One region of the Variovorax sp. genome, then DNA from elsewhere that is predicted to be linked to it. Evidence: riboswitches for the same ligand, from Rfam matches in the RefSeq annotation. Region 1 holds a riboswitch; the other holds the start of a gene.

What was found. Region 1 has a riboswitch for cobalamin ahead of ACQY8B_RS07730 (TonB-dependent receptor). Riboswitches for the same ligand answer to the same signal wherever they lie in the genome.
Region 2: linked by a shared signal. The riboswitch ahead of ACQY8B_RS12650 (TonB-dependent receptor domain-containing protein) and the one ahead of ACQY8B_RS07730 (TonB-dependent receptor) in region 1 are both predicted to bind cobalamin.

Annotation. Positions count from the first base shown of each region.
Region 1 covers NZ_OZ257247.1:1,607,820-1,614,856, forward strand. The annotation lists gene phbB (acetoacetyl-CoA reductase) at 1-392, shown strand, start outside; gene ACQY8B_RS07710 (dicarboxylate/amino acid:cation symporter) at 517-1,860, shown strand; gene ybaL (YbaL family putative K(+) efflux transporter) at 1,972-3,678, shown strand; gene ACQY8B_RS07720 (hypothetical protein) at 3,684-4,088, opposite strand; gene ACQY8B_RS07725 (hypothetical protein) at 4,217-4,444, shown strand; cobalamin riboswitch at 4,483-4,753, shown strand; gene ACQY8B_RS07730 (TonB-dependent receptor) at 4,887-7,037, shown strand, end outside.
Region 2 covers NZ_OZ257247.1:2,642,466-2,649,502, reverse strand. The annotation lists gene ACQY8B_RS12675 (helix-turn-helix domain-containing protein) at 1-479, shown strand, start outside; gene ACQY8B_RS12670 (sulfite exporter TauE/SafE family protein) at 513-1,334, opposite strand; gene ACQY8B_RS12665 (cell division protein ZapA) at 1,638-1,982, opposite strand; gene ACQY8B_RS12660 (DUF904 domain-containing protein) at 1,979-2,203, opposite strand; gene ACQY8B_RS12655 (ClcB-like voltage-gated chloride channel protein) at 2,302-4,017, opposite strand; cobalamin riboswitch at 4,071-4,334, shown strand; gene ACQY8B_RS12650 (TonB-dependent receptor domain-containing protein) at 4,428-6,344, shown strand; gene ACQY8B_RS12645 (cobyrinate a,c-diamide synthase) at 6,329-7,037, shown strand, end outside.

The sequences.
Region 1 (7,037 bases):
TCAACGTCACCAAGCAGGTGGTGGGCGACATGGTCGAGAAGGGCTGGGGCCGCATCATCAACATCAGCTCGGTGAACGGCGCCAAGGGCCAGGCGGGCCAGACCAACTATTCGGCGGCCAAGGCCGGCATGCACGGCTTCACCATGGCGCTGGCGCAGGAACTGGCCAACAAGGGCGTGACGGTCAACACCGTGAGCCCGGGCTACATCGGCACCGACATGGTCAAGGCCATCCGCCAGGAAGTGCTCGACAAGATCGTGGCCACCATCCCGGTAAAGCGCCTGGGCGAGCCGAGCGAAATCGCCTCGATCATCTCGTGGCTCGCCACGGACGAAGGCGGCTACAGCACGGGGGCCGACTTCTCGGTCAACGGCGGCCTCCACATGCATTGAACATGCTGACTGGCACCTGAAGAAAAAACCCGCCTCGGCGGGTTTTTTTGTTCACGGATGCGGCTTCTACGAATGGAAACCCGATCCGACGCAACCTACAGTTCCGAATCTTCCGGAGGCATCCATGGAAAACACAACAAGTAAATCCGCCAAGAAGCTCCCTCTGTACCGCTCCCTCTACGTGCAGGTGATCACCGCGGTGATCATCGGCGTGCTGCTCGGCCATTTCTACCCCTCGGTCGGGGAAGCGATGAAGCCGCTGGGCGACGGCTTCATCAAGCTCATCAAGATGATCATCGCGCCGATCATCTTCTGCACGGTGGTGGTGGGCATCGCCGGCATGGAAGACATGAAGAAGGTCGGCAAGACCGGCGGCCTTGCGCTGCTGTACTTCGAGGTCGTCTCCAGCATCGCGCTGCTGGTCGGCCTGGTGCTGGTCAACGTGCTGCAGCCCGGCGCGGGCATGAACGTCGATCCGGCCACGCTCGACACCAAGTCGATCGCCTCGTACACCGGCCCCGGCAAGATGACCGGCACCGTCGACTTCATCCTGAACATCATCCCCAACACGCTGGTCGATGCCTTCGCCAAGGGCGAGATCCTGCAAGTGCTGCTGATTGCCGTGCTGTTCGGCTTCGCGCTGCACCGCTTCGGCGGGCGCGGCACGCTGGTGTTCGACGTGATCGAGAAGGGCTCGCACGTGCTCTTCGGCATCGTCAACTACATCATGAAGCTGGCGCCCATCGGCGCCTTCGGCGCGATGGCCTTCACCATCGGCAAGTACGGCCTGGGCAGCCTGTTCTCGCTGGGCAAGCTGATGGGCACGTTCTACCTGACCTGCCTGCTGTTCATCTTCGTGGTGCTGGGGCTCATTGCGCGCTTCCACGGGTTCAGCATCTGGAAGTTCATCAAGTACATCAAGGAAGAGCTGCTGATCGTGCTGGGCACGTCCTCCAGCGAATCGGTGCTGCCGCGCATGATGGAGAAGATGGAGAACCTGGGCGCCAACAAGACCTGCGTGGGCCTGGTCATTCCCACGGGCTACTCGTTCAACCTGGACGGCACTTCGATCTACCTGACGATGGCGGCGGTGTTCATCGCGCAGGCCACCAACACGCCGATGACGCTGGTGCAGGAGATAACGCTGCTGGCGGTGCTGCTGCTCACCTCGAAGGGCGCCGCCGGCGTCACGGGCAGCGGCTTCATCGTGCTGGCGGCCACGCTGTCGGCCGTGGGCCACGTGCCGGTGGCGGGGCTCGCGCTCATCCTGGGCATCGACCGCTTCATGTCGGAAGCCCGCGCGCTGACCAACCTGATCGGCAACGGCGTGGCCACCATCGTGGTCGCCAAGTGGACCAACGAACTGGACGAGAACCGGCTGCAAGCAGGTCTCAACAACGAGACCTGGGTCGAGGCGCAGGAGCCCGAGGCGCTGGACGCGGCACGCAGCGGCAAGATGGCCGGATAGCCGGGGGCCGCACCGGCGGCCCGGCAAGGCCGGTTCCGCGGTGTTCCGCGGTGTTGCGCGAAGAATCCTGCCAGCCTAAAAGGTTGAACATCGTTCCTGCAAAATGGGGCGATGCCCCATAGCGTCTCCCTCATCAACACCATTGCCGCCGGCCTGGGGCTTGCGCTTGTTTTCGGTTTCCTGGCGGCCAAGCTCAGGCTGCCGGCGCTGGTCGGCTACCTGCTGGCCGGCGTGATCATCGGCCCGTTCACACCGGGCTTCGTCGCGGATGCGGGCATTGCGGCCCAGCTCGCCGAAATCGGCGTGATGCTGCTGATGTTCGGTGTCGGCCTTCATTTCTCCCTGGACGACCTGCTGGCGGTGCGCAAGATCGCGCTGCCCGGCGCGCTCGCGCAGATCGCGGTGGCCACGCTGCTCGGCGGCGGGCTGGCCATGTGGTGGGGCTGGAGCCCCGGCGCTGCGCTGGTGTTCGGCCTGGCGCTGTCGGTGGCCAGCACTGTGGTGCTGCTGCGTGCGCTCGAAAGCCTGGGCATTCTCGATTCGTTCACCGGGCGCATCGCCATCGGCTGGCTGGTGGTCGAAGACCTGGCAATGGTTCTGGTGCTTGTGCTGATGCCGCCGCTGGCCGGCACGCTGGGCGGCCACGCGGCGCAAGAAGGGCCGGCCGATCCGCTGTGGCAGACCCTGGGCCTCACGCTGCTGCAGGTCGGCGGCTTCGTGGCGCTGATGCTGGTGGTGGGGCGGCGCGTGTTCCCGTGGATCCTCTGGCAGGTCACGCGCACCGGTTCGCGCGAGCTCTTCACGCTGTGCGTGGTGGCGGCCGCCGTGAGCATCGCCTTCGCTTCGGCGGCGCTGTTCGGCGTGTCGTTCGCGCTGGGCGCTTTCTTCGCGGGCATGGTCATGCGCGAGTCGCAGTTCGCGCATCGCGCCGCGGAAGAGTCGCTGCCGCTGCGCGACGCCTTCGCGGTGCTGTTCTTCGTGTCGGTCGGCATGCTGTTCGATCCCTCGGTGCTGATCGAGCGGCCGCTGCAGGTGCTGGCGGTGGTGCTGGTGATCGTGTTGGGCAAGTCGCTGGCGGCCTGCGCGCTGGTGCTGGTGTTCCGCTACCCGCTGGGCACGGCGCTCACTGTGAGCGCGAGCCTGGCGCAGATCGGGGAGTTCTCGTTCATCCTGGCGGGGCTGGGGGTGTCGCTCGGCTTGCTGCCGGTGGAGGGGCAGAGCCTGGTGCTGGCGGGGGCGCTAATTTCCATCGCCACCAATCCGCTGTGGTTCAGCCTGATCGCGCCCATGCAGAAATGGCTGCATGCGCATTCGTCTTTCGCGCGCGGGCTCGAGTCGCGCGACGACCCGCTGGCCGAACTGCCCATGACCACCGAGGCCAGGTACCTTTCGCGCCAGGTGGTGCTGGTGGGCTACGGCCGCGTCGGTCGCCGCATCGCGGCCGAACTCGACGCCAACGACATCCCCTACGTGGTCGCCGAGCAGAACCGCGAGCTGGTCGAGAAACTGCGCGAAGCCGGCACGCCGGCCGTGTGGGGCGATGCGGCCGACCCGGCCGTGCTGATCCAGGCGCACGTGGCCCGCGCCCGTGTGCTGGTGGTGGCCACGCCCGACGCGATGAACGTGCGCCAGATGATCGAGACGGCGCGCACGCTCAACCCGACCATCCAGACCGTGATCCGAAGCCACAACGAGCAGGAAGCCGCGCTGCTCACGCGCGAGGCAGCCGTGACGGTCTTCCTGGGCGAACAGGAACTCGCCCAGGCCATGGCGCGCGACGTGGTGCAGCGGGCCGTGTCGATGGCGGCCCCGGCCTGACGAACTCAGAGATCTTCGATCACCAGCGTGCGGTAACGCTGCGCGATGGAGTAGGGCACGGTGCGCACCAGCACCATGAGCTGTTCGGCCGCGTCACTGTCCTTTGTTTTCACCAGCAGCGCCGTGTGGCCCTCGCGCGCGAGCTTGGTGTACGCGCGCACAGTGGCGCCCTCGGTGCCGGCGGAAGGCAGGGGGTCGTCCGCCGTCTCCACGGTGGGCGTGATCTCGGCGAGCACGGTTTTCGCGGGAAGCAGGTAGACCTCGTCGCCGCTGGTGCCTTGCTCGATCAGGCTGCGGCCTATGCGGCGGGCATCTTCCGCGTCTGGAAACATGACCATCGAGTAGCCGGTCGGATAGAAGGCTCCGCCGATGCTCGATCGCATGCCGGGTTCGAGAGTGAAGTTCTTCATGCTGTCTCCTGCTTGTGCATCAACAAACATAGGCTGCATGGGGAAGACCCCCTGTAGGAGAAGCCCGGAAGCTGTCAACCGGCCTTGGCCTCCACCCATTCACCAATAAGCACTGCCCAATCCATTTCATGCCCACACCGAGAAACATCGCGCTCACCGTCCATGAACTGGAAAAGGGTGAGTTCTACTGGGTGTTGATGGAAGCAGTGGCCGGGGAGCCCGGTGACGCCTCCCACTTCTACGAGCCGCTGGAAGCGGCGCTCGAGCCCTACGCCAGCTATTCGAATGCGCTCGTGGCCGGCGTGGCGGTGATGCGGCGCCTGTTCGGGCCGGACGGTAATACCGGCTCCTTATAATTTCGCGGTTTTGGTTTGTTAATTCTCACGAATCAAACCAATAGACACGGTTCGAAGGTGCCCCGCCCGCCATTCCATGGCGCCGGGGTTAAACGGGAAGCAGGTGCGCCGGGTCATTGCCGACACGGTCATTCCTGCGCTGCCCCCGCAACGGTCAGCGGATCGGAAATTCTCAAGCCAGCGCCTCCTTGAAGAGGCCGGCGGCCACTGCGCTTCGGCGTGGGAAGGCGAGGGTTTCTGCTTCGATGCGCACATCGCGCATCGAAGCGCTCCGCAAGCCCGGATACCGGCCTTGGAACCGCCTTCGGACGCTGCGGGAGTGCGTGTCCGGGCCTGCCGCCTTCGCGCTCGCGCTTGGACCGTCATCGCCCCTTCGCTTCTCCCGCTTCGTTCTTTTTCGGACAGAGGAGCCTGCGGGGACGCGGGCCGGAGGAGAGGTCACATGAGCCGACAGGCATCGCCAGCGCGCGATGGCAGGGGCGCGCCGCAACGTGCGCGACTTTCGGGTATCCCGGTGGCCCTGGGGCTGGCACTGGGCCTGGCATTCGGGCCTTCCGTGGCCCTCGCACAGGCCGCCGGCAACCAGAGCCTGGCGCCGGTGCAGGTCGAGGCCGACCGCCACACGCGGCTCGCCATCGACGAGACGACGCAGACCGGCAGCCGCCTGGGCCTGACGCCGCTTGAAACGCCGGCCAGCATCGAGGTGCTTAGCGGCGACACCATCCGCGCACGCGGCGACGTCTCGGTGATCGATGCCGCCACCCGCGCCACCGGCATCACCGGTTCGCCCGGCCCCGGCAACGGCGGCACCGCGATGGCGGCGCGCGGCTTCCTGGGCCACGGCTCGGTGATGCAGCTGTTCGACGGCACGCGGCTGTATGCGGGCGCGGGCACCGTCACCTTTCCGTTCGACACCTGGTCGGTCGACCGCATCGAGATACTGCGCGGCGCGGCCTCGGTGATGTACGGCGAAGGCGCCATCGGCGGCGCGATCAACGTGGTGCCCAGGAAGCCCACGCGCGGGCCGATCCAGAACCAGGCGCTGGTCACCGTCGGCTCCGACGCCACCCGCCAGGTGGCCTTTGGCAGCGGCGGCGCGATCGATGACAGGCTCTCCTACCGCTTCGACATCAGCCACCGCCAGACCGACGGCTTCATGCAGCGCGGCCAGGCCGAAAGCCTGGCCGTGGGCGCGGCCGTGCGGCTCGACGTGTCTTCGCAACTGCAGTTCACGCTCTCGCACGACGAGGGCCGGCAGTCGCCGCAGCGCTACTACGGCGTGCCGCTGATCGACGGCCGCCTGAGCAGCCAGACGCTGCGCCAGAACTACAACCTCGACGACTCCGAGATCAAGTACCGCGACAAGTGGACCCGCCTCGAGGCCCAGTGGACGCCGAACGATTCGGTCACCGTGCGCAACCAGCTCTACCGGCTGGAGAGCAAGCGCCACTGGCGCAACAGCGAGACCTACACCTACAGCGCCACCACGCGCCGCGTGACGCGCGGCGACTACCTGGAAATCGGCCACGACCAGGAGCAGATCGGCAACCGCACCGACGCCACCTTCAGGCACGGCCTGTTCGGCCTGGCCAACCAGGTGCTGATGGGCTTCGACGTGAACCGCATCGACTTCCAGCACACCAACGATTCGCCCTACGGCGGGCGATCGGTGGTGGACCCCTTCGTCTTCAACCCGGGCTACTACGTTTCGCCCGTGGCCTACACGCCTCGCTACCGGACCAAGACCGACACCTACGCCTTCTTCACCGAAGACAAGCTGGCCTTCAACGAGCAATGGTCGGTGGTGGGCAGCCTGCGCTGGGACCACGCGAAGATCGCGCGCGCCGACCTGCAGAACGCGGCCAACAACCTGGGCAAGACCTTCGAGTACGCCACCGGCCGCTTTGGCGTGGTGTATGCGCCCGATGCGTCGCAGTCGTTCTACGCGCAGGTGGCGCGCGCGGCCGATCCGCTGACCTCGCTCATCAGCACCTCGGCCACGCAAGTGCCGTTCGAGCTCAGCACCGGCAAGCAGGTCGAGGTCGGCTACAAGCGCCAGTTCGCCGACAACCGCGGCGCCTGGACCGTGGCCGCCTACCGCATAGAGAAGAACAAGCTGCTGTCGCGCGACGCGAGCGACCCGAGCAAGACGCAGCAGATCGGCCGGCAGTCTTCCGAGGGCATCGAGGCCACGCTGGACATGGCGCTCACGCCCACGCTGAACCTCGAGGCCAACATCGCCAGGCTGCGCGCGCGCTACGACGACTTCAACGAAGTGGTCGGCGGCAAGCTGATTTCGCGCGCGGGCAACACGCCCAACGGCGTGCCCGAGCAGGCGGCCAACCTGTGGCTCAACTGGCGCTTCCTGCCGCAGTGGGAGGCCGCATTCGGCGTGCGCTACGTCGGCCCGCGCCAGGTCGATGCCGCCAATTCGCGCAAGATCGGCTCGTACACCGTGGCCGACGCCTCGGTGAGCTGGCAAGCGAACCGTTCGCTGAAGCTGGCGCTGCGCGCCTACAACCTGGCCGACCGGCGCTATGCGGTGTCGTTCTCCAACGGTGGCAACCAGTGGCTGCTGGGCCGCCCGCGTTCG
Region 2 (7,037 bases), 1.0 Mb from region 1:
TGCTGGGCATGATCCGCACGCTGCGCGAAGACATCGACACGCTGCAGCCCGCATCGGCGCTGGCCGTGGCCCACGGCGTGCAGAACATCCTGGTGGCGGGCCTGCAGACGCTGCCTGCGGCGCGCGCGCCGGCTCTCAGCAACCTCACGGCGTACCACCTGGCGCGTGTGAAGCGGCGCATCGACGAGCAGCTGGCCGACCCGATGCTGTCGGTCGGCACGCTGGCGGCGGAACTGGGGGTGTCGGTGAGCCACATCCACCGCGTGTTCAAGAGCGAGCCGCTCACGCCGTCGCAGTACATCTGGGAGCGCAGGCTGGAGGCGTGCAGCCGCGACCTGCTGGAGCCGCGCCTGGCGGGGCGTCCGGTGGGGGAGATCGCCTACGGTCGGGGCTTCAACGACGCGGCGCATTTCAGCCGTGCCTTCAGGGAGCGCTTCGGGTGCTCGCCGCGCGAGTGGCGGCAGCGGGTGCAGCAGTAGGGCCGGAGCTGCCCTACCGGCAGCTCATTGTCTTCAGCCGCGCAGCCCCTTCCAGAGCATGTACGCCGCCAGCAGGTACAGGATGCTCGCGAACACGCGCTTGAGCTTCTTCACCGGCAGGCTGTGCGCGGCCTTGGCGCCCAGCGGTGCGGTGAGCACGCTGCATGCGGCGATCACCGCGAGCGCGGGCAGCCAGATGTAGCCGAAGGAGCCGGCCGGCAGGCCCTCGACGGATTGGCCGCTGACCACGTAGCCCGCGACATTGGCTACCGCAATCGGAAAGCCCAGCGCCGCGCTAGTGGCCACGGCGTTGTGGATGGCGATGTTGCACCACGTCATGAACGGCACGCTGATGAAACCGCCGCCCGCGCCCACCAGGCCCGAGATGAAGCCGATGGCGCCGCCCGCCGCCAGTTGGCCGCCCGTGCCCGGCATCTGCCGCGTCGGCTTGGGTTTTTTGTCGAGGAACATCTGCGTGGCAGAGAAGCCCACGAACAGCGCGAAGACGATGGCGAGCGCCGTGCCCTTGAGCAGCGCGAACACGCCCAGGCTGCCCGCGAGGCTGCCGATGACGATGCCGGGCGCGAGCCGCTTCACGATGTCCCAGCGCACCGCGCCGCGCTTGTGGTGAGCGCGCACGCTCGACACCGAGGTGAAGATGATGGTGGCCATCGAGGTCGCGATGGCCATCTTCACCGCCAGGTCGGCCGGCACGCCGCGGTGGCCCATGATGATCGTGATGAACGGCACCATCATCATGCCGCCGCCGATGCCCAGCAGGCCCGCGAGAAAGCCGGTACCGAGGCCGAGTGCCGCGAGTTCGGCGATGAGCAGGGGGTCGAGCAGGGCGGTGATGTTCACGGTGGCGCGGGGAAGGGAAAGTGCTTCTGCAAAAAGCAGCGGCCCCGTGCAACTGGTGCAGGGGGCCGCGGCGGGAAAAGGTGTCTGCAGATGATGTGCCGGACCCGCATCCTGAACCAGGGTTCAGGTGGGCGAGGGCAGCAAGACTTCGGGTTCATCTGACGCGAGATGATCACGCCCGTCTAGCGATGTACCAAGCCCGGCTCCGGAGAGCATTGGAACAAGGAAATATTAAGCCCGACACGTCTGCAGACAGTTCGGATTTTACGCCTCCCTGCCTGTGTCCGACGAATTCATTCAGAGCAAATGTCCATCGCCGGCAAGGGCTTGATCGAGTCTCTGAATGAGCTGCGCGGCCTTCGGGTCGGTTTCCGCCGTATCGGCGGCAGTGCCTGCTGCCTCGGCGGGAGGTACTGCCACGGGCGCGGCGGCGGCCGTGGCCTGCTGGGCGGCCAGGTCGAAGGCCAGGTTCAGCGAGGCCAGCACCGCGATGCGGTCGCGGGCCTTGACTTTTCCTGCATCGCGGATCTTGCACATGGCCGCGTCCACGCGTTCGACGGCTTCGCGCAACTGCGCTTCGCCGCCATCGGGACAGCCGAGCAGATAGCTCTGGCCCATGATCTGTACTTCAATCTGCTTCATGCGGAGGGGTCTTGGGGAGGTGGTTCAGCCGGCAGCCGTTCGAGCAGCGCGTCGAGGCGCGTGCGGGCCGCGGCGAGCCGCGACTTCAGTGCGTCGCGTTCGCGCGTGAGCGCATCGACCTGTTCCTGCAGCAACTCATTGGTGCGCTGCACCTCTTCGTGACGCACGAGCAGGCGTTCGACACGCTCGGCGATCTGGTCGATGGGGCTGGATGCGGGCATGGTTGGCGATTGTAGTTTCCCTGGGAGGGGCCCTTCGCCGTGCTTGGGCGAGGGTGCGTCGAGGCATGGATTCTGCGGCCTTCCCCCGGTGTTTCAAACTACTCGCTCAGCCGCACATAGGTGGCGAGCAGCGCGCTCTTTGCAGCCACGCCCAGCAGCACCGGGTTGGCCGCGCTCTCGATCACCGGCAGGCGCTCGCCACGGTGCTCCAGGAAGCGTTGCAGCGCTTCGCCCAGGCCGGTGTCGGCGGTGATCGGCAGTATCTCCTGGGAGAGCAGGCTTGCGGCCGTTGTCTCGGCCGGCGCGGCGCCGAGCGCGGCCAGCGGCACCACGCCCAGGTAGCGTCCCCGGGCATCGACCACGTACAGGTACTTCACCGGATGCTGCAGGAAGAGCTTGCTCATCGCCTCGCGGTCCGCGTCGGGGCCGACCACGGTCTCGGCCGGCTGCACCAGGTCGCGCACGTGCAGCCCGCGCAGGCGCAGTTGCTCGTCGCGCTGCTCGTTGCGGCGCAGCGTGATCTCGTACATGGAGCCGGCATTGGCCGAGCGCGCGACGAAGTAGGCGATGACGCTCGCCGCCATCAGCGGCAGCATGACCTGGTAGCTCAGCGTCATCTCGAAGATCATCAATATCGCCATCAGCGGCGCCTGCGTCGCGCCTGCCAGGAAGGCGCCCATGCCGACGATGGCATAGGCAAAAGGCGCCGAGCTGGAAGCCGGCCACAGTGCCTGCACCGCCAGCCCGAACAGCGCGCCGATCATGCAGCCGAAGAACAGCGCGGGCGTGAACACACCGCCCACCGCGCCCGAGCCCGCGGTGGCCATGGTCGCGGCCGCCTTGGCGACCAGCACCATCGCGATCAGCGTCCAGGGCCACGGCGTGTGCAGCACCGCGTTGACCACGCTGTAGCCGTTGCCCCAGACCTCGGGCATCGGCACCGAGATGACGCCCATCAGCAGCCCGCCCAGCGCCAGCCGCCACGGCAGCGCGAGCGGCAGCTTCGCGAACAGCGCGCGGCTGCCCTGCAGCGCACGCAGGAAGCCGACCGACGCAAAGCCCAGCAGCACGCCGAGCACGCAGAACAGCACCACCTCTGCGCCGTGGATCTCCGGGAACGCCGGCATCTTGTAGGGCGGCTGATAGCCTGGCAGCGCGCGCATCGCGACGTTCGCCACCACCGACGCGATGATGATCGGCCCCACGCTCTCCATCGCGATCGAACCCAGCACGATCTCGGCGACGAAGAAGGCGCCTGCGATGGGCGCGTTGTAGGCAGCCGTGAGGCCGGCGGCGGCACCGCAGGCCACCAGCAGCCGCAGCCGTTCCGCCGGAAAGCGCAGCAGCCGTCCCAGTTGCGAGGCGGCCAGCGCCGCGAGTTGCACCATCGAGCCTTCGCGCCCGATCGAGCCGCCGGTGCCGATGCTCACGAGCGACGACGCGCTGCGCACCAGCGTCTGCGCGACCGGGATGCGCCCGTCGCCGAGCACGATCGCTTCCATGTAGTCGGAGGTGGCGCTGCGCACCGCCACGCGCTTGGCCAGCACCAGCAGCAGGCCCGCCACCAGCCCGCCGAGCGTGGGGCAGGCCACGCGCGCCCACCACGGCAGGTGCCTGGCCATGGCCACCAGCCCTTCGCCGGGGCCCAGCACCAGGTGCTCGAAGCCGTAGAGCGCCGCGCGGAACAGTTCGGTCGCCAGCGTGCCGAGCAGGCCCGCGGCAATGGACCAGAGCAGCATCGACTGCCAGCCCGAAACGCCGAAAAGCCGCCGCAGCGCGGAACGAATATTCAGGAAAACCGAGGCCGGGCGCATCACTGCGATGTTAGCGGTGCGCAACTTTCGGCTTAAATCGTGTCCGCCAGGGCCTAAAATCCCGCCCGTTGGTGCCTGCGGCGTGGTTCACGCGCCGCGGTTCAACGGGAAGCAGGAGTGAAGGTCCCCCGAACGCCGTCGAGCGCGTACCGGGCCCGGCCCAAGCCGCCTGCGCTGCCCCCGCAACGGTCAAGCAGACGACGCCGCAAGGCGTCACCCCTATCCACACAGCCACTGGGCACCCTGAAACAGGTGCCTGGGAAGGCGGCGAGGGGCGTTCTGCCAGCCCGGATACCGGCCAACAAGGCGGCTGCCGCATGCACGAGATATTCAGTGCGCGAGGCAGCCATTGCGCCCAGGTGCCGGCGGGGAAGCCGGCACGGGGCATTGACGTTCGTTCGGCACATTTCATGATTTCCCACGCTTCCGTTTTCCGTGGCCGCGCTCCCGCGCGCCGTCTCCGCTTCGCCTGCCTGCCGCTGGCGCTGGCATCCGCCTTCGGCGGCCCGGCCCATGCGCAACAGGCGCCCACCCTCGGCGAGACGGTGGTCACGGCCAACCGCACGCCGCAGGCGCTGTCTGACCTGGTGGGCGACGTGTCGATCATCGACCGCCAGACCATCGAGCGCAGCGGCGCCACCGGCGTGGCCGACGTGCTGGCGCGCCTGCCCGGCATCGAGATCTCGCGCAATGGCGGCATCGGCAACACCACCAATCTGTACATCCGCGGCGCGGAAACGCGCTTCACGGCCGTCTACCTCGACGGCGTGCGCATCGACTCGCAATCGACCGGCGGCGCTGGCTGGGAAGGCATTCCGCTGTCGCAGATCGACCGCATCGAAGTGCTGCGCGGCCCGGCTGCCGCGGTGTACGGCTCGGACGCCATCGGCGGCGTGATCCAGCTCTTCACCAAGCGCGGCGAAGAGGGCATCTCGCCCTACGCGGGCATCGGCTTCGGCAGCTACGGCCTGCGCAAGATCGAAGGCGGCGTGAGCGGGAAGTCGGGCCTGTTCGACTACTCCTTCGGTGTCGAACATGAAGAGAGCAAGGGCTACAACGTGCAGCCGGTCGACAAGCGCAACGTGGTCAAGGACGGCTTCACCAGCCCCGACCGCGACGGCTACAACAGCACCTCGGGCAACGTGAAGCTGGGCTTCCAGCTCACGCCCGACCAGCGCATCGACGCCACGCTGCTCGCGAGCGACATCAAGGCCGGCTACGACGCCACCGTGTCGTACAGGACCAAGCTGCCGTTCCTGTTCGCCAACGACATCTCCAGCAACACGCTGCGCACCGCCGGCCTCACCTGGTCGGCCAAGTGGAACGACGTCTACAGCACCCGCGTGCAGATCACCGATTCGCAGTCGGTCTACAAGACGCAGCCTTCGTTCTACCGCACCGAAACCCACCTGCGCGGCTACCTGTTCCAGAACGAATTCCGCTTCGGCCCGCACCTGGTGACGGCCACCCTGGAACGCCGCGAGGACGCACTCGACAACGCGCCCACCACCAGCTCGAAGCTTCTGTCGCGCGACCGCGCGCAGGACGCGCTGTCGCTGGGCTACGGCTTCGTGCAGGGCCCGCACTCGCTGCAGCTGCATGTGCGCCACGACCGCGACAGCGAATTCGGCGGCAAGACCACCGGCAGCGCCGCCTACGGCTATGCCATCACGCCGTCGCTGCGCTTCACGGCCTCGGCCGGCACCGCCTTCCGCGTGCCCACGCTGTACCAGCGCTTCAGCGAGTACGGCCTGGCGTCGCTCAAGCCCGAATCCAGCCGCAACGTCGAACTGGGCCTGCAGTACACCGAAGGCGCCTCGCACGCCGGCATCGTGGTCTACAACAACCAGGTGCGCAACCTGATCAGCTTCGACGGCACCGCCAAGGGCTGCGCTTCGTCCTTCGGCTGCTACACCAGCACCGCGCGCGCGCGCTACCAGGGCGTCACGCTGTCGGGCGGCCACCGCATCGGCGACGTCACCCTGCGCACCTCGCTCGACTTCCAGGATCCGCGCGACCTCGGCACGCACAACCTGCTGGCTCGCCGCGCGCAGCGCCACGCCACCTTCGGTGCCGACTGGCGCGTCGCCGGCTGGACGCTGGGTGCCGAGGTGCAGACCTCGAGCCGCCGCTACGACGACGCCGCCAACAGCGTCAAGCTCGGCGGCTACACCGTGCTGAACCTGTCGGCCAGCAAGCAGATCACGCGCGACCTGAACCTGATCGCGCGGGTCGACAATGTGGGCAACAAGGACTACCAGTACGCACGCCTGTACGCCACCGCCGGCCGCACCGCGTACGTCGGTCTCAAGTGGACGCCGCAATAAGCAACCCCTCGCGAAGAAGCGACACCGCCGGTGCCGCGGCGGCCGCCTGCGCCGCGGTGCTGGTGGCCGCGCCGGCCTCGGGGCAGGGCAAGACCACGGCCGCGGCCGCGCTCGCGCGGCTGCACACGCGGCAGGGCCGGCGGGTGCAGGCCTTCAAGTGCGGGCCCGATTTCCTCGACCCGCTCTGGCTCGCGCTGGCCACCGGCGCGCCGGTGCATTCACTCGATCTGTGGATGACCGGCGAAGCCGACTGCCGCGAGCGCCTGCGCGCGGCGGCGGCCGACTGCGACCTGCTGATTGTCGAAGGCGTGATGGGCCTGTTCGACGGCACGCCCAGCGCGGCCGACCTGGCCGTGCGCTTCGGCCTGCCGGTGCTGGCCGTGATCGACGCGCATGCCATGGCCGGCACCTTCGGCGCGCTGGCCTATGGCCTGCAGAACTTCCGTCCCGGGCTACCGTGGGCCGGCGTGCTGGCCAACCGCGTGGGCAGCGAGCGCCATGCAGGCATGCTGAAAGACGCGCTGCGCGAGCCGTCTCAATGGCTCGGCGCCTTGCCGCGCGACGCGGGCTTCACGCTGCCCGAACGGCACCTGGGGCTGGTGGTCGCGGACGAACTGGGCGACGCGATGGCGCGCCTCGACGCCGTCGCCGACGTGCTGGCCGGCACGCCGCTGGGGCAGATGGACATCGCGC